3 regions of the Paenibacillus sp. P13VS genome follow, and region 3 is predicted to be linked to each of the others. Evidence: predicted binding sites of a transcription regulator. Region 3 holds the regulator's gene; each other region holds the start of a gene.
What was found. The regulator LexA, encoded in region 3, represses DNA repair genes until DNA is damaged. The targets are predictions, from matches to a motif close to CGAACATATGTTCG.
Positions count from the first base shown of each region.

Region 1 (11,154 bases), on a different contig from region 3:
TTGCCGTTTCGAGTGCGAAGGAAAACGTGCATCTGAACGGCCTGGAGCAGCAAGTTACGGTTAAAGAGAGTGATCTCCTATCTGTTCTTGGAAGCCAGGATCCTGCATTAGGTGTTCAGCTGCCTGTGAAAGTGATCGTAGCCAATATTTTGGCTGAGATTATTATGCTGTTTATTGATGATGTATACAATGCACTGGAACCAGGCGGTGTCTATATTGCTTCAGGGATCTGGAAAAACAAAGAGCAGGTTGTGCATGATGCACTCGTTGCTTCCGGTTTTGAAATTAGTGCGGTCCACCGTGATGAGGACTGGCTGGCTTACGTTGCCAGAAAGAGGTAACGAATGGACTTTCTAAATTCGTTCTTTCGTTATCCCATTGATCAGCTCCCGTTTTTCCTGCTGACGATTCTGATTGCTTTCACTGTACATGAGTTTGCCCATGCATACTTTGCCAATAAATTTGGGGATCCGACCGCCAAGCTGCTGGGTCGGGTCACCCTTAATCCAGTAGTGCATTTTGACTTGTTTGGTGTACTGCTGCTTGTCATTGCCGGGTTCGGTTGGGCACGTCCTGTTCCGGTCAACCGTGCGAATTTTGACAAACCAAGATTAATGGGTGTCATTGTATCGTTCGCTGGACCGCTCAGTAATTTGCTGCTAGCTGTTGTCGGAACGATTATATACGCTTCGCTGGTTGGTTCTGGCGTAATGGGCGGGATTGAGAATGAACGGCTGTTCACGGCGATTTCCACATTCTTTTACATGTTTAACCTGACGAACTTTTTCCTGTTTTTGTTTAACATGATCCCGCTGCCACCTCTGGATGGATATCGAATTCTTGAAGATATATTGCCACCGTCCATCAGTCGCAAGCTTCAAGGAGTGGAGCAATGGTCCATTTTCATCTTTCTACTAATTCTGATCATTCCTCCGTTGCAAAGAGTAACCATCCAACCTTTATACCAGTTGGCATATAACATGTATGTGGATTTCTCGTATTTGATTTTGGGTTTCTTTTGATAAGGTTAGATTCAAGGTTTTTTGGACTGAAATGCTGGTCAGAAGGACATAAAAGTTGTATGATCATCTGTGGCGATTGGATTCACGCCTGCCGCACGGCAGGGTGAATGCCAGTCATAACAGGAAAGAATAGGTGGATAAACCCATGCAGCGTTATTTTGTATCTGCAGAACAGCTTACAGAGCATTCTGTTGTCATTCTGGGAGATGATGCGCGCCATATCGGTAAAGTGATGCGTGGCAAGCCTGGAGATAAACTGATTGTCAGTGATGGACAGAGTCGTGAGGCTTTGGTGGAGATTGAGAGTATCGAAGCTGGCCAGGTAACGGCAAATATCGTGGAATCTCTGAAAATGGACCATGAAGCCCGTATTCGCGTAACGGTGGCCCAGAGCCTGCCGAAGGGTGACAAGATGGAGACGGTTATTCAGAGATGTACCGAAATCGGAGCGGTAGCCTTTGTACCTTTCCTCTCGGAACGGACGATTGTTCAATATGATGCCAAGAAAGAAGGCAAACGGTTGGAGCGGTGGCGCAAAATTGCCAAGGAAGCCGCTGAACAAAGTCATCGGAATCGCATTCCATCCGTCGAGCAGCCACTTTCCTGGAAAGGGCTGCTGTCTTCTTTTGAGGGCTACAGTTTGGTATGTTATTGTTATGAAAAGGAGAACGGCAAGCAGCTGCGCGATGCGCTGAAGCCGTTTATTGAACAGCTCGCACCTGATGCGGCTGCAGATGTGTTGATTGTGGTTGGACCTGAAGGCGGGTTCTCCGAGAGAGAAACGCTGGAAGCTGATCAGGCAGGCGCGGTATCCGTTGGGCTGGGCAAGCGAATATTGCGTGCCGAGACCGCAGGGATGGCAGCGCTGACTTGTGTCTTATATGAATCCGGAGAAATGGGGGGAATGTAATTATGCCATCCGTGGCGTTTTACACCTTGGGCTGCAAAGTTAACTTTTATGATACAGAGGCGATCTGGCAATTGTTCAAAAATGAAGGATACGATCAAGTGGACTTCGATGAACAGACAGCAGATGTATATCTGATTAATACATGTACGGTAACGAATACCGGGGACAAAAAGAGTCGTCAAATCATCCGTCGTGCCATTCGTCGGAACCCGGATGCGATTGTAGCAGTTACGGGCTGTTACGCTCAAACTTCGCCAGCAGAGATTCTCGACATTCCTGGAGTGGATCTCGTCATCGGAACGCAGGACCGGGATAAAATTTTACCTTATGTTCGCGAAATTCAGGAGTCCCGTCAGCCAGTCAATGCCGTGCGGAACATTATGAAAACTCGTGTATTTGAAGAAATGGACGTGCCGGACTTCGCGGACCGTACGCGTGCATTCCTGAAAATTCAGGACGGCTGCAACAACTTCTGCACGTTCTGCATCATTCCATGGTCACGCGGGCTCTCCCGCAGCCGGGAAGCAAACAGCATTGTTCAGCAAGCTCACCAGCTTGTACATGCCGGTTATAAGGAAATTGTCCTGACAGGCATTCACACAGGCGGATATGGTGACGATATGGAGAACTACGATCTGACTGATCTGCTGTGGGATCTGGATAAAGTGGAAGGTCTGGAGCGGATCCGTATCAGTTCCATTGAAGCGAGCCAGATCGATGATCGGATGCTGGATGTCATTAAGCGTTCGGACAAGCTGGTACGCCACTTCCATATTCCGCTGCAGGCAGGCGATGACACGGTATTGAAACGGATGCGCCGCAAGTACACAACCGAAGAATTTTATAACAAAATGCTTCGTATTCGCGAAGCAATGCCGGATGTGGCTGTTACAACGGATGTTATCGTTGGTTTCCCGGGTGAGACTGACGAAATGTTCCGTAACGGCTATGAATTGATGAAAAAAATCGGTTTCTCGGAGATGCACGTATTCCCGTACTCCAAACGTACAGGAACACCGGCAGCACGGATGGAAGATCAGGTGGACGAAGAAGTCAAAAATGCTCGTGTGCATGAACTGATCGACCTGTCTGAACAAATGCAGCTTGCTTATGCGCAGAAGTTTGTAGGCGAGGTTCTGGATGTCATTCCGGAAGGTGAAGCAAAAGGCCGTGAAGGCAGCGGAAAATTGCATGGTTATAGCGATAACTACATTCAGCTCGTATTCGACGGCTCTACAGACATGATCGGTAAAGTGTGCCGCGTCAAAGTGACCGAAGCAGGTGTAAACGAAAGCCAGGGTACACTGGTTCGTGTACTGGAAGATAATCTGAAGTCCGCAGCGATGTAATCGAGGCGTCAGTAAAACAAGGATTTCATTTCCTTGGGGAGCGTACCCGGGGAGATGAGGTCCTTGTTTTTCAACTAAAGGCAAGACATAACTGTGAACGGGGGAAATCAGAATGAACAAAAAGGAAATATCCGCAGGCGGTGTAGTCTATCGTAAAGATGAAGAGGGCAGTCTTCAGATTCAGCTTATTGTGGATCGTTATGGTAAAACAACACTTGCCAAAGGCAAGATGGAAGCTGGAGAAACGGTAGAGGAAACCGCCTTGCGCGAGATTTTGGAAGAGACAGGCATGGTCGGCCGAATTGTGGAGCCTGTCGATATCATTGCCTACACATATCAGCATGCTGAGTTTGGTCCGGTAGACAAGGAAGTTCACTATTATCTGGTTGAAGCAGAGAGTGGAGACCTGCAGCCGCAGATCGAAGAGATCAAGGGAGTCGATTGGTACGCACCAGAAGAAGCCTGGTCAAGACAGCAGCAGAACGGTTACGACAACAACGATAACATTTTGCGTGTGGCACTGAACAAGCTGGGCATTAACGTGTAATACTGGCGGAATACAGCATGCTTGGTTCCTTAACAAATAGAGGAGCCAAGCATCAAGCCGCGGGCGACTTCGCTGATGGGGCGTGAGCCGGTGGTTTTTTGTGCCAGATGGGCAGATAGCATAGGGGTAATGCAAGCAGTGAGCTGATGATGTTAAAAAGGGTCTGAGCATGCGCAATCTGTGCCCCGTAGTCCGCTGACAGCCAGGCTGAAGCTGCATGCAGCAACCCGATCAGCGGCATAAAAAGCAATGCTCCCGCAATGTTCAATACAACATGGGAGGCTGCAACGAATTTGCCTGCGGAAGCTCCTCCGGCGGCTGCAATGACAGCTGTGACACAAGTCCCGACATTGGACCCGATCACGATGGCAATACCGATCTCCACAGGCAGCACTCCAGTGGCTGCCAGCGTAATCGCCATGCTGATGACAGCTGCGCTGCTATGAATGAGAGCCGTAAGGCAGGCACCAGCCAGAAATCCCCACCACAGGCTGTCAGCCGAGCGATCCAAAAACCACTGGAATACGCCCATGCTGCGCAGGGGTACGGCGATGGATTGCATGACTTGAATGCCGGTCATCACGAGAGCAAAACCAGCAGCTGCAAGAAAGCTATATTGGGAGTTAGTAAGGAATCTTCGGGTATGTTCGGGGGCAGCTTGATTGCGTTCACTAAGAACAACAAAGACAGCCCAACCTGTAAGAGAAATGACTAGCAAGGGCAGGGCAGCACGTCCAATCTGTAACCCAATCAACTCGGTTGTCAGGCATGTACCAATGTTCGTGCCCAGAATAATGCCTAGTGTGCGACCGTAGGTAATTAATCTTGCATTCGCAAGACCGATGGTGAGCACCGTAACGGCGGTACTGCTCTGTAATATTGCGGTGGCTCCTGCACTGAAAGCCATGCCTTTCCAAGGCGCAGAGGTAGCTCGGTTAAGCCACCCGGCCAGCATTGGCCCAGCCATTCGCTGTAAGGCCGTTTCCATCAGTTTCATTCCACCAAAAAAAATAATTAGCCCATATATGAGCGGCAGCAAAACATCTCTGAACATCTCGTTCCATCATTCCTTCCGTGCCTAGTCGTTATCTCATCTTATGAATAAGAGAGGACAACCATGACAGCAGGAGACAATTGGTGCGAACGGAATTGGATCAGAGGAAGCGAGCGTTCGCGTTTGTCCTAGATTTTCCCTTTGTAAAAAGGGGAATCAAAAAAAACCAGGGATAACAGCCTCAGAGGACCAATCCGTCCCAGTAGCAGCATCATGTTCTTCACAATTTCTGTAATTAGGGTTGTATCATAACCCACTCACCTCACCATGCAAAAGATACGGTGATTCGTGCAAACGGAGCGGATGGGACGGAATTGGATCAGAAGAAGCGAAGCGTTCGCGTTTATCCCTGGATTTTCCCTTTGTAAGAAGGGAATAAAAAAAAATCCGGGGATAACAGTGATCGGAGGACCAATCTGTCCCGGAAGTGGTAGCCTTATTTTGCATTGGATTCTGTCTTAACCTACCCACCTCACCATTCAAAAAGATACGGTGATTCGTGTAAACGGAGCGGAGCGGAGGGGCCGGAATTGGATCAGAAGAAGCGAAGCGTTCGCGTTTATCCCGGGATTTTCCCTTTGTAAAAAGGGAATCAAAAAAATCCAGGGATAACAGCGATCGGAAGACCAATCCGTCCCCGCAGCGGTCTCCCTTTGCACTAAACCTATCTTTTCAAATAACTAATACAAAGGAAGTGGATTTACCTTGCCATCGGTTACACTGGAACGCAGTCGCAAAAAGCGGCTTGAACATGCACATCCATGGATATACAACAACGAAATTGCCTCGGTTGACGGTAACCCCGAACCGGGAGATCTGGTCAACGTATTGAATCATCAAGGTCGTTATCTGGCGACAGGATACTATAATCCGGCTTCACAGATTACAGTGAGAGTCGTTTCATATCAACCGCTGGAGTTTGAGCAGATGGACACCGCCTTTTTTGCCGCTCGCTTCAGCGACTGCCTGCGTCACCGCGAACGTTTTATCCAGGATGGAGAGGCGTATCGTCTCGTATACGGAGAGGCTGATTTTCTGCCTGGTCTGATCGTGGACCGTTTTGGAAGTGTTCTCGTTGTGCAGCTGCTTACCTTGGGAATGGATCGCTGCCGTGAAGCCATCGTACAGGCTCTGATCGAAGTAATGCAGCCAGAGGGAATCTATGAGCGCAGTGATGTGCCGATTCGTGAGCTGGAAGGACTGGAGCAGACCAAAGGACCGCTGTACGGGGAGTGCCCACGTCATGTTACGGTAACCGAGAATGGCTTGCTTATTAAAGTGGATATCGTGGAAGGCCAGAAAACAGGCTATTTCTTCGACCAGCGTGAGAATCGGGCGGCAATTGAACCTCTTATGAAGGGCTGGGGCTATAAAAGCGGAATTACGTTGCAGGAAGTGGAACAAGAGGGAAGCCAGCAGCTGCTGCCTGTAAATAAAAGCGGTAAAGTGGTAACCTTCCCCTATTGGGATGGGGCTACTGTTCTGGAGTGTTTCTCACACACGGGCAGTTTCACGTTGAACGCTTGCAAATATGGTGCTAAAAAAGTCACATGCCTAGATATTTCCGAGCATGCGATTGAAAGTGCCCGCACCAACGTAGAATTGAATGGTTTTACGGATCGGGTAGAATTTGTTGTCGCTGACGCCTTCCAGTATTTACGTGAACAGGTCAAGGGAGTAGAAGAGCGTTCTGTACGTGCACGGGCTGCCGAACAGAAAGTGGATACCTCCAAAGCGCTTGCAGCTGGCGGCGGAAAAACATTTGATGTGGTCATTCTTGACCCACCTGCCTTTGCCAAAACCAAATCAGCAGTCAAAGGCGCCTGCCGTGGATACAAGGATATTAACCTGCATGGCATGAAGCTTGTGAATGAAGGTGGGTATTTGGTCACAGCGAGCTGTTCGTATCATATGCGTCCCGATCTTTTTCTGGAAACGATTGCGGATGCAGCTGAAGATGCGGGCAAGGTACTGCGCCTGATTGAATGGAAAGCTGCCGGCAAGGACCACCCGCAAATTTTGGGTGTAGATGAAGGGCATTACTTGAAATTTGCCATTTTTGAAGTGCGCAGCAAAACAAACTGATCTGCCATTTTGTTAAAAGCTGATGTTAAGAAACAAGTCCGCGGTGTAATAAGCTGTGGGCTTGTTTTGTGTTACAGGAAATCATTTGCCTTTACCGGATTGTGGCAAACGTATGTTCCGAACCAGGTCAGATATGTTATACTGGGAATTAAAATCTTGTTCGTGATGGTTTGGAGGATTAGACATGTCTGTACGCTTTATTATTGGCCGGGCAGGCAGCGGCAAGACGACGCTGATTACCCGGGAAATTACGTCTTTGCTTCAAAAGGAACCTCAAGGCAAACCACTCATATGGTTGGTTCCGGAACAAAGCTCGTTTCGCACCGAGCAGGCTCTGGTTTCTTCTGGCGTAATTAAAGGCACTATGCGTGCAGAAGTATTGGGTTTTCGCCGATTAGCCTATCGTATCATGCAGGAAGCGGGTGGTTCTGCGCGGATTCCAATCGGAGCCGAAGGGAAAAAGATGCTGCTTTATAAAGTACTTCAGCGGCGCAAGGAAGAGCTGAAGCTTTTTGGCGCTTCGGGCAATCAATTGGGCTTTATAGGGCATTTAAATGATTTGTACAGTGAGTTTAAGCGTTATGAACTAGATCCCGGCTTGTTGGAAGAAGGCCTCTCGAATTGGAATACGTCTTCTTCAGCACCGATCCTGGGTGACAAGTTACATGATTTGCTTCTTTTATATCGAGATTATGAACAGGAACTGACGGAACTCTACATCGATGATGAAGACACGCTGACAGAACTGAACGAACGTTTGGCAGAGAGTGAGCTTCTTCAGGATGCACAAATCTGGATTGACGGTTTTCAGGGCTTTACACCACAGGAAATGAGCGTAATTGGAAGAATGATGCTTCAGTCCTCTTCAGTAACCATTACGTTGACCCTGGATCGGCCATATGATCACGGGGCACTACCCAGCGAATTGGATCTGTTCCATCCAACAGCGAGCGCATATGCGCGGCTCAAGGGTATGGCTGAGGATCTGGGAGTCATGAGCGAAACGATGGTGCTGCAGCCGGATATTTTGCCGAGATATGATCACAGCCCTGGTTTGGCCCATCTGGAGTCTGGGTTCGACCGACGCATTCGTTGGAGAAGTGATGGCCGCGATGCGGGCGTGAAGTTATACGCAGCCGAAAATCGCAGGGCTGAGATGGAAGGTGCACTGCGGGAAATGCGCAGGTTGGCTCAGGAGGAAGGCGTGCGTTATCGGGACATGGCTGTACTCGTTCGTCAGCTGGATGCCTATGCCGATATTGCCGAGCCCCTATTCAGGGACTATGACGTGCCCGTTTTCCTGGATCGCAGAAGAAGTGAGCTTCATCATCCGCTCTCCGAATTCATTCGTTCTGCAATTGATGTTGTTCGTCGCCGCTGGCGTTACGAAGATGTATTTCGCTGTGTCAAAACGGATCTGCTGCTTCCTCGTGATGGTTCCATCACTCGTGAAGATATGGACCAGCTCGAAAATTATATACTCGCATGTGGAATTCACGGATACCGCTGGACCGACGGCAAGCCTTGGAAATACGTCCCGAGTCTGTCTCTGGAAGACAATGGACAGGACGCTCGAAGCCGAGGGCGGGAACAAATGCTGTCGCTCATGGAAAAATGCCGAACGGTCATTACGGATCCGATGGCTGCGTTTGAGAAACGCATGATCAAGGCCAAGACGGCAAGAGAACAGTGTGCTGCACTATATGGACTGCTGGAAGACGCAGAAATTCCCTGGAAACTCGAAATGATGTCGGCTGAGGCAACCGCTCAGGGCGACCCGGAGCGTTCGCGGGAACATCGTCAGATGTGGGGAGCTGTCCTGGATCTGCTGGACCAGATGGTGGATATGATGGGAGCCGAACGACTGGACATCGATCTGTTTGCAGGCCTGATGGAGACGGGGTTGACTGAGCTGAAGCTAGGACTTGTTCCGCCGGCGCTGGATCAGGTGCTGGTCGGTTCCATGGACCGGACACGGCTGCAGGATATTCAATACGTATTCATTCTGGGAGCCGTTGATGGTGAACTGCCAGCTGTGCCGCAGGAAGATGGCGTGTTAACGGAGCAGGAGCGGGAGCTGCTGACCGAGAGAGGGCTCGGTCTCGGACCTGGAACAACAAGACGAATGCTGGACGAGCGTTTCCTGATCTATACCGCCTTGACTGCTGCAAGTAAGCAGTTGTGGTTGAGTTACCCTGTGGCCGATGACGAGGGCAAAACGCTTTTGCCTTCGGAAATTGTGAGACATGTACGCAAGATGTTCGGATTGAATGAAGTGCCACTTCTTGCACAGCCGCCAGTAACCGGTTTGGAAGAAGCTCACTGGCCTTACGTTATTCATCCAGTGCAGAGTCTATCGGTTCTGATTGGGCAGCTGCGCAGATGGCGCAGGGGTGAAGAGATTCCTGAACTCTGGTGGTCGGTCTACAACTGGCACTGCTCCAATGAGAGCCTCAGACCTCAGCTGGAACGATTGCTGGGCTCCATTTTTTATCGCAATCGGGCATTGCCTCTTCGTACTTCGACAAGCCGCCGATTGTATGGCACGGAGGTGCGGACAAGTGTTTCGCGAATGGAACGATTCGTGGCATGTCCATTCTCCCATTTTGCCTCGCACGGGCTGCGATTGAAAGAGCGTCAGCTATATCGTCTTCAAGCTCCGGACATTGGGCAGCTGTTCCATGCTGCGCTGAGTCAGCTGGCAATACGACTGCGTGAAGAGAACCGCAGCTGGGGCAGCCTCTCTCCGGAACAATGTCGGAAGGAAGCGGAGCAAACGGTAGATCAGATTGCCCCTCAGCTTCAGGGCGAGATTCTGCTGAGCACGAAGCGTTACGGCTACATTTTCCGCAAACTGAAGGATATTGTAAGCCGGGCTTCGGTCATTTTGGGTGAGCAATCCAGACGGGGAAGTTTTGAACCTATTGGTCTGGAGCTGGACTTTGGGCCGGGCAAACCCTTGCCGCCGCTTCGTTTCGAACTGGAGAACGGGTGTGTGATGGAGATTGTGGGCCGAATTGACCGGGTTGATGTAGCCGAGGGAGAAAATGGACTTTTGCTTCGGGTTATTGACTATAAATCAAGCCAGACGGATCTCAAATTGCATGAAGTGTACTACGGACTGTCCCTGCAGATGCTTACGTATCTGGAAGTACTGCTTAGTGCTGCCGAAGAGTGGCTGGGAGAATCGGCAATGCCTGGAGGAACACTGTATTTCCATGTGCATAACCCATTGCTGCAATCTGCGAACGGCATGACCTCAGAACAGGCGGGACAGGAACTGCTGAAACGCTTCAAAATGAAGGGATTGCTTTTGGCAGATCGCGATGCCATTGCACAGATGGATAACACACTGGATAAAGGCTACTCGGCCATCATTCCTGTTGCACTCAAGGCGGACGGCAGCTTCTACAGCAGTGCAGCGGTAGCTACACCAGACCAGTGGGACACGCTGCTCGCATCGGTTCGAGGCAATATCCGGGAGATCGGTACCCGCATTACGGATGGGGATGTGGCCATAGAACCTTACCGCATTCAGCAGGAGGTTGCATGCACATTCTGTCCGTTTAAACCTGTCTGTCAATTTGATGAGAATATTGAAGGCAATGAATATAATCTGTTGTCCAAACCGGGCAAACAGCAAATCTGGGACATGCTGTCACACAATAAGGGAGGGGAGACGTCATGACGAATATGCCAAAACCGGAAGGCAGCTTCTGGAGCGATGACCAGTGGAGTGCAATTTCCCAGAGTGGTGAAGACATTCTCGTTGCAGCAGCAGCGGGGTCGGGTAAAACTGCTGTGTTGGTCGAACGGATTATTCGCAAAATAGCCGATCCTTCTCGTGGCTTCAGCGTGGATCGATTGTTGGTGGCTACCTTTACGAAGGCGGCTGCTGCTGAGATGAAGCAGCGTATTCGTGAAGCACTTGAACGTGCACTCGAGGAAGAGCCTGAGGAAGAGCATTTGCGCAAACAGTTATCGCTGCTTGGGCGAGCATCAATTACAACGCTGCATTCATTTTGTATGGAAGTCATCCGCCGTTACTATCAGCAAATACCGCTTAATCCGGCTTTTCGGATATTGAACGAGAATGAAGCCGAAATGCTGCGTCAGGAGCTCCTGGAAGAGCTGTTTGAAGATAAATACGGGGAAGAAGGCGAAGGCAGCACATTCCGTGAGCTTGT
Region 1 is NZ_WYEV01000006.1:195,991-207,144, reverse strand. It holds gene prmA (50S ribosomal protein L11 methyltransferase) at 1-341, shown strand, start outside; gene GUA98_RS17150 (site-2 protease family protein) at 345-1,022, shown strand; gene GUA98_RS17145 (RsmE family RNA methyltransferase) at 1,168-1,932, shown strand; gene mtaB (tRNA (N(6)-L-threonylcarbamoyladenosine(37)-C(2))-methylthiotransferase MtaB) at 1,935-3,281, shown strand; gene GUA98_RS17135 (NUDIX hydrolase) at 3,394-3,828, shown strand; gene GUA98_RS17130 (Na/Pi cotransporter family protein) at 3,881-4,882, opposite strand; gene GUA98_RS17125 (class I SAM-dependent rRNA methyltransferase) at 5,588-6,967, shown strand; gene addB (helicase-exonuclease AddAB subunit AddB) at 7,152-10,655, shown strand; gene addA (helicase-exonuclease AddAB subunit AddA) at 10,652-11,154, shown strand, end outside.
Region 1: addB (helicase-exonuclease AddAB subunit AddB) is a predicted target of LexA. The motif match lies at 7,073-7,086, and genes of this name have one in related genera.

Region 2 (11,154 bases), 480 kb from region 3:
AAGAGCTTCAGAGGTCGGCTTAAACAGACGTGGAATCATATTAAGCGCGACAGGCAGCTGCTTCTGCTGTTTCTTCCTTGCATCCTATTTTATGTCATCTTTCGTTACGGGCCCCTATATGGATTGATTATTGCCTTCAAAGACTACAGTGTGTTTACAGGAGTGCTTGGCAGTGAATGGGTGGGACTGGAGCATTTCATCAAGTTCTTTACGAACCAAGATTTTTGGCTGCTTTTCCGGAACACGCTGCTCTTGGGATTATATACCCTTATTTTCGGCTTTCCCTTTCCCATCATGCTTGCCCTTCTGCTGAACGAAGTCAGAACCAAATGGTTTAAAAAATCTGTTCAAACCTTCAGTTATCTGCCTGCCTTTTTGTCCGTGGTCATTATCAGCAGCATGATTATCGATTTTCTCTCCCCAAACCATGGTATTTTGAATCAAATGCTGGCTGCTCTTGGTTTTGAGAAAAAATACTTTCTCGTAGATCCGGGCTGGTTCCGTCCGATCTATGTCATTTCGGAAATATGGGCGAACGCAGGATACGAATCCATCATTTATTTGGCAGCCATTGCGGGAATCAGTCCTACGCTTTATGAAGCGGCCAAGGTGGACGGTGCCAGTCGTTTCCATACGATCCGCCATATTACGCTTCCTGGATTGTTTCCCACGATGCTTATCATGTTCATCCTGAAAACCGGATCCATGATTCGCGTCGGTTATGAGAAAGTGCTGCTGCTCTATAATCCGATGACCTATGACGTTGCAGACGTATTTTCAACGTATGTATACCGCAAAGGACTGCTTGAATCCAATTACAGTTATGCAGCCGCAGTAGGATTATTCGAAGCGCTCGTTGCAATGGTGATGCTGCTGTCCGCCAATGCGATCAGCAAACGGCTGGGAGGTAATGGCTTATGGTAGGTGAGCGCAAAATATCGGTTTTTAGTGTCATGAATTCGCTGATCCTCTGTCTTGTTGCTGTAGCGACACTCTATCCCATCGTGTACATTACGGCTGTTTCTTTAAGTGATACTGCAGCGGTCGTTCAAGGTAGGGTGTTTCTTTTTCCGAAAGGGCTGAACCTTGAGGCTTATGTCGAGGTGCTTAAAAATGACACGATTCCAAGAGCCTACCTGAATTCTATTTTTTATACGGCATTCGGTACGTTTGTGAATTTACTCTTTACGGCTGTAGCTGCATATCCTTTGTCGCAAAAAGGATTTTTCGGACGCAAATTTTTTATGATGGCCATTGTCCTCACCATGTTTTTGAATCCCGGTATTATTCCCACGTATGTGGTCGTGCAGCAGCTGGGGTTAACAGATTCGGTTTGGGCACTCGTACTTCCCAATGCCATCTGGACAATGGAACTGATCATTCTTAAAAGCTTCTACGAAAACATGTCTTCCCAGATCCGCGAAGCAGCCCTGATCGACGGAGCTTCCGAATATCGGATTCTGTTTAACATTGTCATTCCCTTATCCAAGCCTGCGCTTGCTTCCATCGGACTTTTTTATTTCATGGGCCACTGGAACAGCTTTTTCCTACCGCTGATTTACTTAAACGATCCGGATAAATATCCTTTGCAGGTCGTGCTGCGGGATATGTTAATCTACAGCGCAGAAAACGACGCGGGACTTGTGGATCGTTCAGCCCTTGCCCCACAGTCGATTAAAAATGCAACCATCGTACTTTCGATGATTCCCGTTTTGCTCATTTATCCGTTTGCCCAGAAGTATTTCGCCAAAGGGGTGATGCTCGGTTCGGAAAAAGGCTAAATCGACTGAAGGAGGAGCCGTATCTAATGAAAATCGTTGCTGCAAAGGAAGGAAAGGTCGCGATATTGCAAGCGGATATACCCGAACTGAACAAACGACATGTGCAAGTGAGGACCGAATATTCCGGGATTAGTCCGGGTACGGAAATGAGTGCGATTAAAAGATCAGGCGAATCCCCGGTATACCTTGGCTATAGCGCTGTTGGGATTGTAGAAAAAACGGGAAGTGAAGTGAGAGATATTGTACCGGGAGACCGAGTGGCTTGTTATGGTGTGCCTTATGTAAGACATGCAGAAATCATTTCGGTACCGACCAATCTGGTAACTAAAGTACCTCAACATGTGAAACCAGAAGAGGCTGCATTTACCGGGCTCGGAGCCATCGCCATACATGCGCTTCGTACGGCTGACGTGAGATTCGGCGACAAGGTGCTTGTCGTTGGACTGGGCATTCTCGGTAATCTTGTGGCCCAAATCGCCGCTGCTGGTGCATGTCACACGGCTGCATACGATCTGAGCAAAGCGAGGGTACAGCTGCTTCAGGAGCAGATGGGCATTCAAGCAGGCTTTTCAACTGAAGAGGAAGTGGAGCGTTTTGTGATGAACGAAACGGGAGGTTTAGGATTCGATTCCATCCTCTTATGTGCTGGCGGGCCTGGAGAAGTGCTGATCAACAAGTCACTTGAGTGGCTTCGTGACCGTGGAAAAGTCGTGATCGTTGGTGATTTGTCCATGGAGTTTTCACGAGATTTGATGTTTCGCAAAGAAGCCCAGGTCCTTATCTCTAGAGCAGGCGGACCTGGAAGGTACGATCTGCAGTACGAGCACCACAATCAGGATTATCCCATCGGTTTCGTGCGGTGGACAGAAGGAAGAAATATGGACGAATACGTCAGGCTGCTTGCTGATAAGCGAATTACGGTAAGTCCCGCCATTACGCATATGTTTACCTTGGATGAAGCATCTGAAGCTTATGAAAATTATCAATCCGATTCGGCTCAAGGGGCACTTGCCACGCTGATCAAGTATTTTTAATGCATGAAGAAGGGGAGATGTGTGATGAAAAAGCCTTATTTCAACCTGATCACCATGTTCATGAGTTGTTTACTTGTTATTGTGATGTTTCCCGTGCAGTCTGCTCCTGCCCAAGCAGAGGAATCCAGGCTTACTCAAAAAAACTTCGGCGCCCCCGAAGAACTGCTTGTTCCCAACAATTACACGGTAGCTGTCTTTAACGGAACGGTAGGCTATGAGGATGGAAAACCAGTCATGTATGCCACGAGTAAAGGCAAGCCTGGCTTCCTGAATGTGATTGACCTCGAAGAGTACAAACTGCTTCGGACGATTTCACTTGGGCCATCGGAAAGCTCCTGGGCGCATACCGTTGCGCCGAACGGTACGCTTTATGTGGCTGCCGAAGGATCGGGTGCACGATTATGGGAGTATTCGCCAGTCACCCATCAGGCTGTTCAAGTGGCTCAATTTGAAGGACAGTCTGTCTCCAATAGTATCACGACGGATGAACAGGGTAGAGTGTATGTGGGGACTTATCCGGGGGGCAAGGTTTGGCAGTATGATCCTGTGACCAAGCAGGTGAGGGATTATGGCCGTGTTATCGGTGCGCTTGATCAGGAGTATGTCCGCTCCATTGCTTACCAGGGGGGATATATTTATGCCGGTACAGCCCATGAACAGATCGTGCGTGTGGATTTGGCTACAGGTGAAAAAACGAATATTGCTGCTTCGCTTACCGTCAAAAATGATACAGTATACGATTTGAGTACGATCGATAACCGTTATTTGTTCGCGCGTTATACGGATGGAAGTGGTGTACCGGGTGAGGGTTATATTTACGATACTACAACAGGAACCTGGCTTGATGTGGAGCTCCAGCAGGTAACCGGTCTTCACGCAGCTGACTCTGTGGATGGAAAGCTGTATTATATGTCCGAGAAAAAACTGAAAACCTTTGACCTGGTGACACATCAGGTAGAGGAAACCGGCATGACCTATGAGAGTGGGTTCAGAGGGGCGGATTGGGTCGAGTTTCAGAACAATCCCGAGCTGCCGGGAAAAACGCTCGTTACGGTACGATATGACGGCGGAGTGGCCATGCTCAATATCGATACCCAAAAGGTCATCGTACAGCCACCAATTATTCCGGGATTGCCGGGAGTCGTCAATCGTCTCCAAAGTGTATCTGATACACAGCTGATAACAACGGGTTCACAAGCCAGATCTTCATTGGTAGATTTAGAGAGCATGACGACAAAACCTTTCAGCATTGGTCAAGCGGACAGTGTATACCCGATTGGAAACAAAGTTTATATGGGAGTCTACCCGGAAGGTGGCTTGTACGTTTATGATCTGAATCAGGAACCGGGAAGCACGAATCCGCAGCGTCTCGCTGTACTCGGGAACGATCAGGAACGTCTTGTGCATATGTCTGAAGGGGACGGCAAGCTGTTTATTTCGACCATCTCCGGATACGGGACGCTGGGAGGATCGCTTACAGTCCATGACACCGCTACAGGTGAAACCAAAGTCCATCGAAACGTGGTTCAGAATCAGAGTGTGCTTAGTACCGCTTATGTAGACGGGAAGGTTTTTGGATCTACGACCATCAGAGGAGGACTGGGCTCCACGCCGAGCGAGCAGGAGGCCAAAATTTTTGTGTGGGATGTTCAAAATGAGCAAAAAATAACGGAGTTTACGCTGGATATTCCCGAACTTGTCGATCCGATTTTCATTGGGGACCTGTCTCTCGGGCCGGATGGATTGATCTGGGGAGCATCCTACGAATATATATTTGCAATCGATCCAGACACGTACCAACTTGTAAAATATAAAAAGATATATCCGAAGCTCTATTACACCCAGTGGCATCATCATCCGATGCGTTGGTCGAAAGACGGACTTTTGTATGTCCTGTTTAACAACAAGCTGACAGTGATTGATCCCGAAACACTGGATTTCAGAACATTAACGGATGCTTCGAGATTTGATCTTGGGATGGATGGGGACCTGTATTTTACAGATCTCGCAACCAATACGATTCTGTATCGAATCCAAATTGATGGAGAGATTGTGGCCGAACCGCCGGGGCTCCCTTTGCCGGTAAACAATGCGGGGTTGGAGCAGCCAGAAGAGAGCGGAAAGCTGCCGGGCTGGACTTCACTGTTTGCAACAAGTAGAGATGTTTATTTTGAGCGAAGCAGCAACAAGAGTTATGCTGGTGATTATAGCCTGAAAACAACGGACCTTGTTCGTACTGCCTCCGTTGCAGTGCAAAGCGATCCAATTCCATTAGTGCCTGGAGAGGAGTATACCGCAAGTACTCAAATATATATTGAGTCAGGCCAGCCTGGTTTCATGTTCCGATTTTATAACGCAGAAGGGCAGAGCTTGTCTACTTTGGAAACGCATCTGGATGAATCGCGACTTCACCAATGGCAAAAAGTAACTCTCCGCGGTACGGCACCGGAAGGAACGTCTTACGGCAGACTAATTGCGGTAACCAGCCGCTATAATATCTCTACAGCTTACTATGACAATTTTTCCGTAACGGTTAAAGATAATACGGCTCCCTTAACTGAAGCTGTGTTTAATCCGCAGGCAAATGAGCAGGGTTGGCATCATGAAGATGTTTCAATTACGCTAAACTCGGAAGGAGCAAGCTCCATCTTTTTCGAAACTTCGGGGGCTGAGGAAATCAATCTGCGCGAGACCGAAGGCGGTAGCACTGAATTTACCGTAAGCGAAGAAGGGGTGACGGCCGTAACTTATTGGTCTGTATCGGCTTATGGTGTGCCCGGGGTACCCTCTACTACCGAAGTTAAGATTGACAAAACGGCTCCTATCATCGAGTTTTCAGGAAAATCCGTCTACGAGCTGGATGAGGAAGTCCGGATCGAATGCTCCGCTCAGGATGCATTATCAGGTGTAGCTAAAAGTGATTGTGATGCTGTGCTTGCTGATCGCCCCGCCTATTTGAATGGTGTTGGGGAGCATTTGGTCCATGCTTCCGCTCATGATATCGCTGGGAACGCTACGAATTCTTCTTTTTCTTATGAGGTGATCCTTACCTATAAAGGTATGGCAGGACTTATCGACAAGTTCCTCGCTAATGATCAAGAGCTGGCTGATCGATTGAAGGAACAATTGACCAAAGTAGAACGAGCCGATGAATCAGGTAATGAGGGAGGGAAAAAAGGCGCAATCAATGGATTTATCCATCAAGTGCAAGCCAAGATTGACAAGGGAATAACTCAAGAATATGCAGAGGTTTTGATACAGTTGGGGTCACAAATGTAATATTTATTGGAATGAAAAGCTTTTCTGGACCTGAATCTCGATCAGGCTTGAATATGTAATATTTAAGAATAGTAAATCAGAGGATAGTGAATATGTTAATTGAAAAAGGACGTTGTCATGGCGCGTGACAGCGTCTTTTTATTGTCCTAATAATAAGATGAAGTATAGAATTAAGAGTGAGTTAATATAGGAGATCATCCGCTACAATGGATAATAATAACAAACAAAGTCGTTTGACTTTCATTTTACTATATCGTATTATTCTAATATAACGATACAGGAGGGTTAACTTTGGATAAACTCGGTTTTAACGATAGCGGTGATTTGAAGCAGTTTGAGGAACCTGCTAACTTACTGAAGGCCCTTTCCCATCCTATACGCCTGTGCATTGTGCGCGGGTTGATGCGTAAAAAGAAATGTAATGTTTCCTATATGCAGGAGTGTCTGGATCTGCCGCAATCAACCGTTTCCCAGCACTTACAGAAGCTGCGCAGTGCAGGAATTGTTGATACGGAGCGAAATGGCCTCGAAGTGAATTATATACTTGCAAACCAACGTATTGAACAGATTATAACTGTTTTATTTGGAGAGGATGAATGTGAATCATGAGTAAAAAAGTAGTCATTGTTGGTGGAGTAGCGGGTGGTGCGTCAGCAGCTGCCCGCCTACGCCGGCTGGATGAACATGCGGAAATCATCATATTTGAAAAGGGTCCCTACATTTCATTCGCCAACTGCGGCTTACCTTATTATATCGGCGGAACGATTGCTGAGCGTGACCGTTTGTTAGTACAAACACCTAAAGGAATGGCAGATCGCTTCCGAATTGATGTACGTACACAGAGTGAGGTCATATCCATCAACCCCCAGCATCAAACGATTCTAGTGAACAGCGAGGAGCGCGGTCAATACGAAGAAACCTATGACGAGTTAATTCTGTCTCCCGGTGCACGTCCGATGGTCCCTGATTTGCCGGGTATAGATAATCCATTGATTTATACAGTGCGTAACATTCCAGATATTGATCGAATCAAAGATGCATTAAGTGCATCTAACAACGAATCAGCAATCGTTATTGGTGGTGGATTTATCGGTGTTGAAATGGCAGAAAATTTGAGGGAAGCTGGACTACATGTAACGCTGGTCGAGGGTAACGAACAAGTGCTAACTCCATTTGATCCTGAACTCGCAGCTGCACTGGCACAAGAAATGGAGCAGCATGGTGTTAATTTGCAGTTTTCCAAGCGTGTTAAGGGTTTTCGATCAATGGAGCATGGCATCGGGGTCGAGCTTGCAGATGGTCACGTTTTAAAAGGAGATCTTGTGATTCTCGCGATTGGCGTGTCCCCAGATACCTCATTTCTGCAAAGCAGTGGTATTGCCTTGGGGACACGTGGACACATCATTGTTAATGAGGCCATGGAAACCAATATACCGCATATATATGCGGTTGGTGATGCAATTGAGGTCAGTGATTACATCCATGGAACCAAGACAGCGATTCCGCTTGCAGGTCCTGCGAACAAACAAGGACGTATTGCTGCGGATCGGATTGCTGGCATACATTCTACCTACAAAGGAACACAAGGGACTTCTATTATTAAAGTGTTTGGACTGACTGGAGCAACCACGGGCAGCAATGAAAAGGTATTAAAACGTCATAACGTGGATTATCAAACGGTGATTGTTCATCCTGCTTCTCATGCATCGTATTATCCAGGATCGAGTGCAATTACTCTGAAATTGCTGTTCTCACCTGAAGGAAAAATCCTGGGTGCCCAGGCAGTCGGATTCGAAGGAGTGGATAAACGGATTGATGATATTGCCGTTGCTATTCATTTTGGGGGTCATATAAGCGACTTGACTGAACTTGAACTGAGCTATGCACCGCCCTATTCATCAGCAAAAGATCCGGTTAATATGGCTGGGTATGCAGCAGATAATATTCTGGCTGGACGTGTCAACACATTCACCTATGATCAGCTGTCTATGCGCCAGCCGGAGCAAACCATATTACTAGATGTACGTAGCGAGCTGGAGCATCGGAATGGCCACATTCCCGGATCATTAAACATCCCAGTGGATGAGCTTCGTGAGAGAATGGATGAGCTAGATGTCTCTAAAGAAATCTGGGTATACTGCCAAGTAGGTTTACGGGGATATACTGCAACACAAATTTTGCGTCAGCACGGTTTCACCGTTAAAAATTTGAGTGGTGGATTCAAAACGTATCGCCAAGCGCAATTTAAACCAGCTCCGTATTCTGCCCAAAAGCATGAGGTTACAGATGATCAGAATCATGGCAATCATGTTTCTCATCCAAAGCAAAATACATTACATCAGACGGATCAACTCTCTTCTCAGCCATTACGTATCGATGAGGAATTGGATGTATGCGGATTGAGCTGCCCTGGTCCGTTAATACAAGTAAAGCAGAAGATGGATCAACTATCCGATGGAGAAACGCTGCGGGTAAAAGCTTCTGATCCAGGGTTTTACGAAGATGTAAAGGCATGGGCAGGAATGTCTGGCGCAGCACTCCTACAGTTGGAACGTGGTAAGAACGGTATCATAGAAGCAGTACTAACGAAGCAGACAGAGCCGGTCAGATCATCTGCTTCGGAAGCTCAACTTGTGGAACCTGCCAGTACGATGGTTGTCTTCAGTGGCGACCTGGATAAAGCAATAGCCTCTCTTATTATTGCTAATGGTGCAGCTGCAAGCGGGCGCAAAGTAACCATGTTTTATACATTCTGGGGACTAAATGTTATTCGCAAGCATCAGCCGGGACCGGTATCCAAAAACATGATAGGCCGTATGTTCGATCTTATGCTGCCACGTGGTAGTCACAAGTTAGGCTTGTCCAAAATGAATATGATTGGTGTCGGTCCTAAAGTTATTCGCGGCATCATGAAGAAAAACAACGTCGCCTCTCTGGAAGAATTGATTCAAACTGCGTTAGCACAAGGTGTTGAAATGGTTGCTTGTCAGATGTCTATGGATCTGATGGGGATTCAGCGGGAAGAGATCATGGATCAGGTTACTATTGGTGGGGTTGGTTATTATCTGGGCCAGGCTGACAAATCAAACCATAATCTGTTTATATAGAAGGGATATGCACTTTATATTTATTACACAATAGATATCTTATATCTTATTGTTTTAATGGCTCGGGCTCCTTTTGTAGCATCGTTGGGGTGTATATGAGATATTGCGTAGTTAATTGAGAAAAAGAGATCAATCATGAAAAAGTCTTTGATCGACCTTGAGGGTTTGTTCCCTCAGGGTCTTTCTTTGTCATAAGACACGTTTCTGAAAGTTGAGTATGACTATCCCTCGGATGAATATAAATATTTACCTCTTGCATAAAGAACGTGTGTTCGGTTTATAATATATACAAACATACGTTCTTAAGTACAGGAGTGATTTCAGTGTTGACTAAGCAGCGAACCATTATGCTCATAGATATGCAGAGCTTTTATGCTTCAGTCGAAAAGGCGAAAATGCCTCAATACAAAAATAGACCACTTGCCGTTGCAGGCGACCCAGCAAGACGCTCTGGCATTATTCTTGCTGCTTGTCCATTAGCCAAAACGAGGGGTGTATCCACCGCAGAACCACTCTGGCAGTCGCTTCAGAAGTGCCCTGAACTAATCATTGTTAGACCTCATATGCAAGAATACATTGAAGTATCTACTCAAATCATGTCCATTATTGAGGAGTTTACCGATCTGGTTGAGCCGTACAGTATAGACGAATTATTCGCTGATTTTACAGGGTCTATGCATCTGTTTGGTAATGATCCTGTCGATCTAGCCAAGCAAATTCAAGATAAGATCTATAATGAAACAGGGGTTTACGCAAGAGCGGGCATTGGTGAAAACAAAATCATTAGTAAATTGTGCTGCGATATGATCGCTAAAAAGGTCAAAGGGGGCATTTTCCACTTAAAGAAAGAAGAATTACACCTCCACATTGGAGATAAGCCCATCCGCGATATGTGGGGGATTGGCTCAAGAATGGAAAAACATCTGTGGAAGATGGGTATCCGAACGATTAGAGATTTGGCGAATACACCTCTTACCCAACTCAAGAGTAAATGGGGCGTGAATGGAGAAGTGATCTGGCGCATCGCCAATGGACTCGATAACTCGCCGGTAACCGTCAACACACACAGTACACAAAAGGATATTGGCAACGGAATGACCTTGCCTAGAGATTACACAGAGGCTTGGGAGATCGAAGTGGTCATCCTTGATATCTGTACTGAAGTATGCCGAAGAGCTCGTAAAAAAGGACTGATGGGTAGTGTCGTTTCCGTGAGTGTGTCTGGAGCAGATTTCGACCATCCAACAGGCTTTCACAGGCAGGTTAAGCTGTCTGATCCAACAAACATAACCGTTGATGTGTGCAAGATTGCCAAACGCATATTTCATCAACACTGGGATGGGCAACCGGTGCGCCGTGTAGGCGTATCCCTTTCTCAATTATCCGACGCGGATACATATCAACTATCTTTCTTTGATGATCAGGAGCACAAACGGGCTATTGATCAGGTGATGGACGACATTAAGGATCGATTTGGCGACATTGCCATACTTCGAGCAAGCTCCATTACAGCTGCTGGTCAGGCAATCGATAGAGCATCTAAAATTGGGGGGCACTACAAATGAGCAAAAAACTTGAGGCCAATGGATTATGGGAATCGAGCCGCATGATGCTTCCACAACATAAAGAGCGAATCATACAGCATCGTACTCAAATTCATGTTCAAGCCAAACCGCTAATTCATGAGGATGAGTGGGAGATCATGGCTCAAAATGTTGATATGTCGCTCAACTATACATTACAAGCCACCATTGAAGTGTTTAATGAGTCGGGCAATCGATATATACACGGAATCGTTACTTCAGTCAGTACCGTTGGAAAGAAAATCAAAATTGAAATGCACAATGGATTTGAATGGGTCGATTTTGATCAATTGGTCACGGTCAAACTTGAAGAAGGAGGCGTGTACGGTGAGACAGACTTCTGAGGAACTTGCACTCGTGAAAAGGCTGG
Region 2 is NZ_WYEV01000003.1:556,676-567,829, reverse strand. It holds gene GUA98_RS07550 (ABC transporter permease) at 1-924, shown strand, start outside; gene GUA98_RS07545 (carbohydrate ABC transporter permease) at 918-1,781, shown strand; gene GUA98_RS07540 (zinc-dependent alcohol dehydrogenase) at 1,808-2,815, shown strand; gene GUA98_RS07535 (PQQ-binding-like beta-propeller repeat protein) at 2,840-6,094, shown strand; gene GUA98_RS07530 (ArsR/SmtB family transcription factor) at 6,386-6,703, shown strand; gene GUA98_RS07525 (FAD-dependent oxidoreductase) at 6,700-9,201, shown strand; gene GUA98_RS07520 (DNA polymerase IV) at 9,549-10,766, shown strand; gene GUA98_RS07515 (YolD-like family protein) at 10,763-11,128, shown strand; gene GUA98_RS07510 (hypothetical protein) at 11,112-11,154, shown strand, end outside.
Region 2: GUA98_RS07520 (DNA polymerase IV) is a predicted target of LexA. The motif match lies at 9,491-9,504, and genes of this name have one in related genera.

Region 3 (11,154 bases):
ATATTTCCCAAAACTATGTAAAGCGCTTACAATATACATGAAAATAATAAAGCGATATCTTCTGACTCCATAACCTGGATATGTCAAAAGTTAACTGCTTTAAGGATTCCCATACTAGTCATACTAGTATGTTAGTTATATTCTAAAACAGTGCTTCCTACATTTCAATACTTTTTTTATTTATTTTTGATATTTCTTCACTATACTGCTGTTATTAAGCTTCAAACAAACAAAAAAACATTGATACCCGTGAATGATTTTGCATCATTCACCCAGGCTATCAATGTTTTAAAATGCACCATTGTCAATTCTGAAATAATCAGAAATTAGCAATAATACGATCTAATTCTGATAAGTGCTTAATCTCATGATCAGGTACATACGACTCCGAGTTCACTTTGTTCTCCCGATTAATCCAGACAGCCTGGATTCCTGCTGACAAAGCTCCGCGGATATCCGTCGTGAGTTTATCTCCAACCATCAAACCTTCTTCTGGTTTTACCCCAAGTTTGCTGAGTGCATGTTCAAAGATAGACGGATCCGGTTTTCCTTTTCCAAAAGTACCCGAGATGATGATCTCATCGAAGAAAGGAGCCAGTTCAGGCACACCATCCAACTTCTCTTGCTGCAGAGCAGGACACCCATTCGTCAAGAGCAGCAGTTTGAATTTCCCCTGTAAGTGACGTAAAGTGTCCATTGTTTCCTCATATACATGAGGTCTGGATCTTCGCTCTGCTCCAAATTGCGAGGCAAGACGTTCAGCCAAATCTTCACGGTCCACTCCCAGCTTCAATAAGCCACGACGCCAGGACTCCTTACGATATACAGGGGCAAGCTGCTCCAATTGACGGAATTCCGGCTGGTCACCACCAGTAAAATTAGCCCAAAGTCCTTCAAACGGATTGATACCAATCATTTTGGTAAATGGAAAGGTTTCATATGATTCATATAGACTACGAGCTTCATTACGAACAGCTTCTTCCAATGCCTCAGCATCAACGCCGGTTTCTTGTGAAGCAAGCAGGCAAGTTTCGTGAAATGCTTCACGCACACTGCGTTCATCCCACAATAAAGTATCATCCAGGTCGAACAAAATCGCTTTTAATGCCATTCCGATCATCTTCCCCTTTGTGAATAATTACTTTTTCTCGTCTGTTTCTACAGTAATCTGATGTGCTTTGGCAAATTTCAGAAGTCGTTCAGTAATGGCATCTGTGTCATAGCGGTTCAACAGTTTAGTGAACACCCATCTTTTGCCACGGCTGTTATGTTCGATAACTACCGTTCCCTGTTCGAATCTAAACTTAACGATGTCATCTACTCCAATGGAGCGTTCCCGATTCCCTTTGGTTGTTATAATCCGGTTGCTCCCGATTTTGATGTAAGGACGGCGAAGCATAAAAATTACAGCCAAAAATACATACAACAGCATCGTAACCCAGTCCCATGTTGTCATTGGAGCTTTAACAAGAAATGTGCTCATAAACAGATACAAAAACGCAAGTCCAATGAGGAAAATAGGAAACAGAAGACTGCGTCCTTTGAAAATGTCCTCACCGGGCGTACCCGAAATCGGTTGACCATTTTTTTTGCGCTGCTGATTCAACTGCTTTGAATTTTTCCGAACCGTTCTCTCGAACGAACGAGCCATGAGAATCCCCCTTATGTCATCTTTGTATCGGCTTACAAAATTCGCAAACCGACATTCCCCCTATAAATTTGCATTCTCAAAATAAAAGGAAGAAACCTAAATATCATTACGATATCTTTAGGTTTCCTTAGTGTTTGAGTTTGCCTTGGTGGCCTTGATCGTTCTCATCATCTACAATTTCAATGGACTCCAGTTGCTGTCTGAAGTTACTGCGGATGTTGTTTAAGTAAATTTCTCTAAGTTTAGCACGTTCGGCAAGTTCTTCCTCTGAAAGTCCAGTGGACTTTTGTTTACGAGCCAATTCATTGATGCGTGCTACCAGGCTATCTATATCCAAGCTTGTCCCCTCCAAAAATACAAAGTCATACTAACTTTGACATGATCGAGGCTGCTTGTCAAGGTTGCTACTTACTCGCTCCACTGAATCGTGATTTTAAGGGGTAAACTGAGGCAAAATTAGAACCTGTCCAGCTTGAATTGAAGTTGTTTGAAGCTGGTTTACTTTCTTTATTGCTTCTATATATACACGCGTATCCATATTTTCCGGTTTATGCTCCAAAGATAAGCTCCATAAGGTCTCTCCCTGGGAAACAGCTATTTTGCTGCCAGGAAGAACATTGTTCTCGTCTCCTGCAAACACAGTTAATACAGTGCTGCAGCCAATAAATATGATTAACGATGCCATAATCAATTTCAATATCCATGTTGGCATCTTGGCTTCTGCAAACCATTGTGTAACGTTACCTATGTTAGACTTGACCGCTTCCGAATTCACCGGTTCGTAAATACTTTGATAAGTGGAATATCTCATATTAATCGTCCTCCAAACGTTTGTTCCTATCTGTTAAAATCAATATAACACGAACACTTGTTTTGTACAACAGATTTTTAGAACAATTGTTCGCTTTATTTCAAACTCCAAATTCCCCGCAAATCTCTAGGTGAATCCAACTCGTTTATTTACTATTGTTAGATTTGAAGGATTATACGAATATAAGACTCAAAAACATTGATTTTATCGGATTTTATTTAGAACTTATGTTTGTACGAACGGAGGTTCTATGTTATAATTTTCCCAAACGTTACTAAAATGGGGTTGATACGGTATGTCGAAGATATCCAGCAGGCAGCAAGCTATTCTGGAGTTTATACGCAATGAAGTCCGGTTGAAGGGATATCCTCCTTCCGTACGTGAAATTGGTGAAGCGGTTGGACTGGCTTCCAGTTCTACGGTTCATGGGCATCTGGACCGCTTGGAGAAGAAAGGTCTCATTAGACGTGACCCTACTAAACCGAGAGCCATTGAGTTATTAAGCCAAGAGGAATCAGAACACTCCCATCAGTTTGCACACAGTGTTGCTCGCATTCCTGTCGTAGGTAAAGTCACTGCAGGGGTTCCGATTACCGCAACAGAGAACATTGAGGATTATTTCCCACTACCGACACATTATGTTGGAGAACAGAAAGTATTTATGCTCTCTGTTGTGGGTGACAGTATGATCGAAGCAGGAATTGTCAATGGAGATTACGTTATCGTACGCCAGCAGCAAACGGCAGATAACGGTGATATTGTCGTTGCCATGACTGAAGATGACGAAGCTACAGTTAAAACATTCTACAAAGAGAAAGACCACATTCGTCTTCAGCCTGAGAATGCAACATTTGAACCACTTCGTTTAAAACATGTTAGCATTTTGGGTAAAGTGATTGGCCTTTTCCGTGATATTCACTAGTCTTTCTTCCAAACAGCAATTGAGATGTAATGTAATGATAAAAAGAGGTTGCCCTATTGAACGGGACAACCTCTTTTTATATGCTAAATTTCTATTTCGTTACTTCCATTTGTTATCGTTTGAGAATGCTTTTGTGATGGGAGAACACTTCAAAGCTTTGCTTACCATGATATGACCCCATACCACTCTCTCCTACACCGCCAAACGGTAAAAAATGTGAAGTCATATGAGACAACGTATCATTAATGCATCCTCCACCGAAGGACACTTGATCCAAAACCTGATTCTGCAGCTCCTCTTGCTCCGTGAACAGGTATAGCGCCAGCGGTTTGGGACGGTGCACAATCTCAGCGAGCAGAGGATTAAGATCCTCGTAAGTCATTACCGGCAAAATGGGACCGAATATCTCCTCTTGCATCACAGGTGAACCCCAGTCCACATTTCCTACCAAGGTAGGTTCAATCAGCAGCTGATCCCGATCAGAGCGACCACCAATCAGAGCTTGACCATCTTCTAGGAATACAGACAGTCGATCAAAGTTACGTGTGTTGACGATATGCGGAAAATCAGGATTCCCCATGACATCCTTACCGAATTTATCTTGAATCTCCTCACGAATCTCTTCAATGAGTTTATCGTGTACGTCTTGATGTACAAGCAAGTAATCTGGAGCAACACAGGTCTGACCGGCATTCAAGAACTTGCCACGAACGATCCGCTGAGCTGTCAGCTTCAAATCGGCGTCTTTGTGAACAATTACAGGGCTTTTCCCACCCAATTCAAGCGTTACAGGCGTAAGATGCTCTGCCGCTGCTTTCATAACAATGCGACCTACACCCGTGCTGCCTGTGAAGAAAATATAGTCAAACTTCTCTTTCAACAAGGCTGTGCTCGTTTCGACTTCACCTTCCATCACAGCTACATATTCCTCAGGAAAAATATCCGTGATCAGGTCATATGTTAGACGTGACACTGCCGGCGTTAGTTCAGAAGGCTTAATAACAGCACAGTTACCGGCTGCAATTGCACCAATCAAAGGACCAAATGCCAGTTGGAACGGGTAGTTCCATGGCGCAATAATGAGAGCAACTCCATAAGGTTCTGGATAGATCGTGCTTGTACCATCAGGGATAACAGCACTTGTTGGCACTGCTCTAGGAGCCGCCCATTCCTTAAGGTGTTCTAGTGCAAAATCCAGTTCACCCAAAACGATGCGAATCTCAGAGTTATAGGCCTCTGTTTCCGATTTATTTAGATCAGTATGCAGTGCGTCCAATATTCGTTGCTGATATTTCTCTATGCCTTGTCTTAATTGCTGAAGAGCATGAATCCGATTTTCAATATTTTTAGTTTTTCCTGTATAAAAGAAGGCCCGCTGACTTGCAACGAGTTGTTTCGCTTGTTCCATATTAACATCTCCAATTAATGATTTAAAATTAAATTGCTAAAAATATAATTGAATTATACCTTGTTTATATGAAATTATCAACATATTAAAATAGTTGTTCTATGGAAAATATGTATCTACTCTCTTGCGTAATTTATATATACTATTAAATACTGCTATTTTCTTAGAAACCAATCACCTCTGTCCCATTATGTAATTCATCAAAAAAAGCCCTTGGCACTATTGCGCCAAGGGCTTTCCATATTAGTACAACGTAATGTATTGATCGCGTTCCCATTGGTGGACTTGTGTACGGTACATATCCCACTCAATTTCTTTCAACTCGTAGAAGTGAGCCAGGGCGTGATCGCCAAGTGCATCACAGATGACTTCGCTGCGGATCAATTCGTTCAAAGCTTCTTTCAGGTCAGCTGGCAAGCTTGGAATGCCTTCTTCCACACGCTCTTCTTCTGACATAATGTAGATGTTACGGTCAATCGGAGCTGGTAAGGAAAGCTCACGTTTGATTCCGTCCAGACCTGCTTTCAATAAAACAGCCAAAGCCAAGTAAGGGTTAGCAGCCGGATCCGGGTTACGAACCTCTACACGTGTACTCAAACCACGGGAAGCTGGAATACGGATCATTGGGCTACGGTTACTGGCGGACCATGCTACATAACAAGGGGCTTCATAACCTGGTACAAGACGTTTGTATGAGTTCACAGTTGGGTTAGTAATTGCTGCAAACGCACGCGCATGCTTCAGCGTTCCAGCCATGAAGTGACGTGCAGTTTTGCTGAGACCCAGCTCGTCCGACTCGTCAACAAATGCGTTTGCACTGCCTTGGAACAACGATTGGTTGCAGTGCATACCGGAACCGTTCATACCAAACAATGGTTTTGGCATAAAGGTCGCATGTAGACCATGCTGACGTGCAATCGTTTTAACAACGAGTTTGAACGTTTGGATCTGGTCAGCAGCTTTAAGCGCATCAGCATATTTAAAGTCGATCTCATGCTGACCTGGAGCTACCTCATGGTGGGAAGCTTCGATCTCAAAGCCCATTTCTTCAAGTGTGATAACGATGTCACGACGACAGTTTTCACCAAGATCTGTAGGCGCCAGGTCGAAATATCCACCTTGGTCATTCAGTTCATTAGTCGGGTTTCCTTTTTCGTCTGTTTTGAACAAGAAGAACTCTGGTTCAGGACCGACATTGAAAGAAGTGAATCCCATTTCTTCGGCTTCCTTCAGGTTACGTTTCAAGATGCCGCGTGGATCTCCAGGGAATGGGTTGCCATCCGGCAAATAAACATCACAGATTAGGCGAGCAACACGGTTCTCAGCTACCCAAGGGAAAATCAGCCAAGAATCGAGATCCGGATAGAGGTACATGTCGGATTCTTCAATACGCACATAACCTTCAATGGAAGAACCATCAAACATCATTTTGTTATCCAAAGCCTTATTCAATTGGCTTACAGGAATTTCAACGTTTTTGATAGCTCCAAGCAAGTCGGTAAATTGCAATCGAACGAACCGTACGTTTTCTTCTTTAGAGATGCGGAGAATGTCTTCTTTTGTATAACTCACGATACCTCTCCCTTTCTTTTCTGCTTATTTGGCTTGCATGTTATATTTGTACATTAGAAAGTTCCACGGGTCAAGGAGTCTGCCATCACAACTGCATGATTTCCCCTCACTCGCCAAGTTATGCGAACTTACTTTTTATTAAAAAATCGGGAAAGCTCTCCCTGAATGAGAGATACTTGTCCAGGTCTCTTACCCGAAACCAGCTGTTGCTTCAATAAACGGTGCAGCTGTGTATCCGACAGTTCTCTGCGCTTCACTTCTGTATCTGCGGTGATGACTGTCGCTTCTTCGGATTCCTTGGATACCGGATTCATAACCTGCTTGATGCCGGCAATATTAACACCTTTTTCGATCAAAGCCTTGATCTCCAGCAATCGTTCTACGTCATTAAAGGAAAACAAACGTTGGTTACCTGACGTTCTTGCCGGTACAATCAAGCTGTGCTGTTCATAATATCGAATCTGACGAGCGGACAGATCCGTAAGTTTCATAACAATACCTATCGGGAATAAGGCCATATTTCTGCGAATTTCGTCACCCATGTTCATCAACCTTCCAGTCATCTATTCTTCACCCTATTGTACATTTAGTTATTACTAAGTGTCAATGACGTGTTAGATAAACTCACAATAATTTACGATCTTTCATTGTCTGGAGCGCCATCAAAACGCCATATTTAACATGAGAGTAGGTTAATCCCCCCTGCATGTAGCCGATATATGGCTCTCGAATAGGCGCATCCGCTGACAACTCCAGGCTTCCGCCCTGTATAAACGTACCTGCCGCCATAATGACAGGATGTTCATAACCAGGCATGTCCCATGGCTCTGGAACGACATGACTATCCACTGCAGCAGCCCGCTGAATCCCCTGTACAAAAGCGATCAGATGCTCCGCGGAGGAGAACTGCACAGCTTGGATCAAATCCGTGCGTGTCTCATTCCAAGCAGGTTTGGTTACAAATCCCGAAGCAGCAAACATTGCAGCGGCAAAGGTACTGCCCTTGATGGCTTGTCCCACAATTGTCGGCGCCATGTAAAGTCCCTGGTAGATCCCACGGGTCGTTCCCAACATGGCACCAACCTCACTACCTATGCCAGGTGCAGTCAAACGATACGCTGCCAATTGTACATATTTTTCCTTCCCGCATATGTAACCCCCGGTTTCAGCAAGGCCTCCGCCAGGGTTTTTGATTAGTGAACCTGCCATCAGATCTACCCCGACCTCTGTCGGTTCGCGTTTCTCCGTAAATTCGCCATAACAGTTATCCACGAATACGATCACATCTTCTTTGATTGCCTTGACCCGTTTTACCATATCTGCGATCTCATCAATACAGAAGGAAGAACGCCAGTCATATCCGCGTGAACGTTGGATCCCTATCACTTTGGTTGTGGCAGTAATATTTCCTTGAACTGCGTCCCAATCGACACTGCCATCTGCCAGCAAAGCGGTTTCACGGTATCCTATGCCAAAGTCCCGAAGAGATCCAGTTCCATCTTCCGGACTTCCAATGACTTTGTGCAATGTATCATAGGGTTTACCTGTGATGTATAACAACTCGTCACCTGGGCGCAGAACGCCAAAGAGCGCGGTAGCTATCGTATGTGTACCTGAGGCAAAATGGGGACGAACCAACGCGGCTTCTGCGCCAAATACGTCCGCATATACTTCATCCAGCACTTCCCGGCCACGATCGTTATATGCATATCCCGTTGAACCAGCGAAATGATAATCACTGACTTGTTTTCGTTGAAACGCATCAATGACCTTCCACTGGTTGTAATCCGTAATACCGTCAATCATTTTCATCTGTTGTTCAATCTGGGCCTCAACTTGTTGTTGCAGCTCCACAATCTTTGTATCCAAACTTGCCATCTTACTTCATTCCCCTTCATTGCACTAATCTAACGCATAATATCGATTATCGTGTCAACTTACCATACCAATATGTCATGTATATTACAATTCAATGAAATCTTCAAGTAAATAACCGAATTTTTCATATTCCCCTTTTTGCAGCTCCACTTGATAGATCACATCATTTTCTTCAAAAGTGGTTTCAACAACATCTCCAACCTTATAAAGAACAGATGTAAGATCTCCCCGCTCTGCAGGAATACGGAACCGCTTCGTATCACCCGTCAGTTCTTCCTGAATCCGCTCCCGAATCTTCAGCAGGTCAGCTTCATCCAGTGCACTTACCTTCATATGGTCTTTATCCAAAGGAAGCATTTCCAGCTGCTCCGGTGTACATGCATCTTTTTTGTTATAGAGCACCAACTGAGGCTTATCGCCAGATCCAAGCTGCTGCAGAATTTCATGCACAGTTCTCATCTGATCTTCCCGCATTGCAGATGATGCATCTACAACATGCAAAATCAGATCGGCTTCATTCACTTCCTCCAATGTTGCACGGAAAGCAGCAATCAGATCATGTGGAAGGTTTTGAATAAATCCTACGGTATCCGTAAGTACAATTTCTTTACCGCTTGGAAGCTCCATCGTACGTGAAGTTGGATCCAACGTAGCAAACAGCTGATCCTGAATATATACATCAGCAGCAGTTAATTGTTTAAGCAATGTGGATTTACCTGCATTCGTATACCCTACAAGTGCAACCTGTACAATGCCTGTCTTTTTACGACGCTCGCGATGAAGTTTGCGGTGGCGTGTAACCTCTTCCAGGTGCCGTTTCAGATCATCAATGCGACCCCGGATATGACGGCGATCCGTCTCCAGCTTGCTTTCCCCCGGTCCACGTGTCCCGATTCCCCCTCCAAGCCGTGATAGGTTTTTGCCATGACCCGATAATCGTGGAAGCAGATAGCTAAGTTGGGCCAATTCAACCTGAATGATACCTTCTCTTGTATTTGCACGTTGGGCGAAAATATCCAGAATCAACTGGGTACGGTCGATAATTTTGAGATCCAGTGCCTCTTCCAGGTTACGAACCTGAGCTCCAGACAGCTCTTGATCAAATATCGCAGTGGTTGCGCCCAATTCCTCTGCGATCGCACGTAGCTCCTCGACTTTACCTTTTCCGATAAACCACTTCGTATCTCGCGTTTCACGGTTTTGAGACAATACACTCAGCACCTCAACACCTGCAGTCTCTGCAAGCTTCACCAATTCCTCCAAAGAGTACTCCGGATTAATGCCTGAACGCTTTACTTCATCTGTAATCAAACTCACTAAAACAGCGCGGTCTTTCTTGACTTGATCTGTATCATGGGTAACTGTCATATTCAATGTGTCCTCCTTCTCAAACTCAGCTTCATCTATTACGGTTATTGTTCCCTCATAGCGTACTTTAAGCCGAACCGGTTAACCCGGCCGGCTGCTCCAAAAAAACCATTATCGCTTACTTTCGCTCAAACTTCAAATCCTCTGTTCGAATCGACATCAGTTCCAATTTTCCCGGACTGCCTTGAGTATACTGTTCCAGCAATCGAACCGCCTGATGGCGTATGGACCGCTCAATTGCATTTCGAACGTACCTAGCATTGCTGAAGGCATGTAGAGATTCATTCTTCTCCTGCAGCAAATGCTGCTTCAGCTTCAGGATGGTCTGTGGCATTAAAATATAATCTCGCTCTTTTGCCATAATCTCTGAAATCTGTATCAACTGATCTATACTGTAATCCGGAAATTCAACCTGAATAGGAAAACGGGATGGTAATCCCGGATTAGTCTGTAGAAAGAAATCAATTTCTTCAGAATACCCTGCCAAAATCAAAATGAATTGATTTTTATGATCTTCCATGGATTTTACAAGTGTATCAATAGCTTCCTTGCCAAAATCCTTCTCGCCACCGCGAGCCAAGCTGTATGCCTCGTCGATAAACAAGATGCCTCCAAGTGCCTTCTTCACCAGATCGCGCGTTTTCTGGGCCGTATGTCCAATATACTCTCCGACCAGATCGGCCCGCTCCACCTCAATAAGGTGCCCTTTGCTGAGCACGCCCATCTTTTGGAACAGCTTTGCTACAATCCGCGCAACCGTGGTTTTCCCGGTCCCTGGATTTCCTTTGAAAATCATATGATACACATGTGCTCCACTGATCAGGCCTGCCTCAGAACGCATCTGGGCTATTTGTAAAAACGCATAGATTTCAAATACAAGATCCTTGATATTTTCCAGCCCAACCAACTGCTCGAGCTCACCTTGAATCTCCTGAAAATGGCTGTGCTTGGCTAATCCCTTTACTGCCTGAAGTGGTGTCTCCTCTTCCTTTGCCAACATCTGAGGCTCTTGGTTACGCAATACAACATTAATTTGTCTGGATGGTCTGCCTCCCGGTTGCCCTCCTGCAGCCATGACCCGTCCGTTCATTCGCCATCACCTCTATTTTATCGGGCTGATCTCTCCTGATTATTAATGTATTCTATCAGATGCTCCAATATTAGAAGGATGACGAAGTAATTCTCTGCTTGTCAAAACTCAGATTTGAACGTTTTTGCGAAACTCCCCGTTTTCAAACAAGGTCTGCCGATGCTTCAATGATAGTTGAAAATAAGGAAACACATGAGCATCAATAGCATGCAGCAATTCCTTGGCCGTTCGGTTAGCCAGATCATAATCGCCGGTGGTTATATGCTTGCGCGAAAGAGCATCTTCAAGCTCATCTTCATCCAGCAAAAATACCTCTCCATCTTTCAGGACAACTACATCGAGATAGAGATCATCAAACCAGGGAACCCCCTGATCCGTTATGCCCTGGCTTCGACAGGTATCAATGTACCATTCAACGATTCGTTGCTGATCGTCAAACATGGCCGTCACCACG
Region 3 is NZ_WYEV01000003.1:1,035,484-1,046,637, forward strand. It holds gene GUA98_RS09420 (HAD family hydrolase) at 320-1,111, opposite strand; gene GUA98_RS09425 (hypothetical protein) at 1,139-1,651, opposite strand; gene GUA98_RS09430 (DUF896 domain-containing protein) at 1,779-1,988, opposite strand; gene GUA98_RS09435 (LysM peptidoglycan-binding domain-containing protein) at 2,085-2,462, opposite strand; gene lexA (transcriptional repressor LexA) at 2,758-3,384, shown strand; gene GUA98_RS09445 (aldehyde dehydrogenase) at 3,497-4,792, opposite strand; gene glnA (type I glutamate--ammonia ligase) at 5,036-6,364, opposite strand; gene GUA98_RS09455 (MerR family transcriptional regulator) at 6,493-6,906, opposite strand; gene GUA98_RS09460 (aminotransferase class I/II-fold pyridoxal phosphate-dependent enzyme) at 6,989-8,242, opposite strand; gene hflX (GTPase HflX) at 8,327-9,610, opposite strand; gene GUA98_RS09470 (AAA family ATPase) at 9,729-10,700, opposite strand; gene GUA98_RS09475 (DUF402 domain-containing protein) at 10,809-11,154, opposite strand, start outside.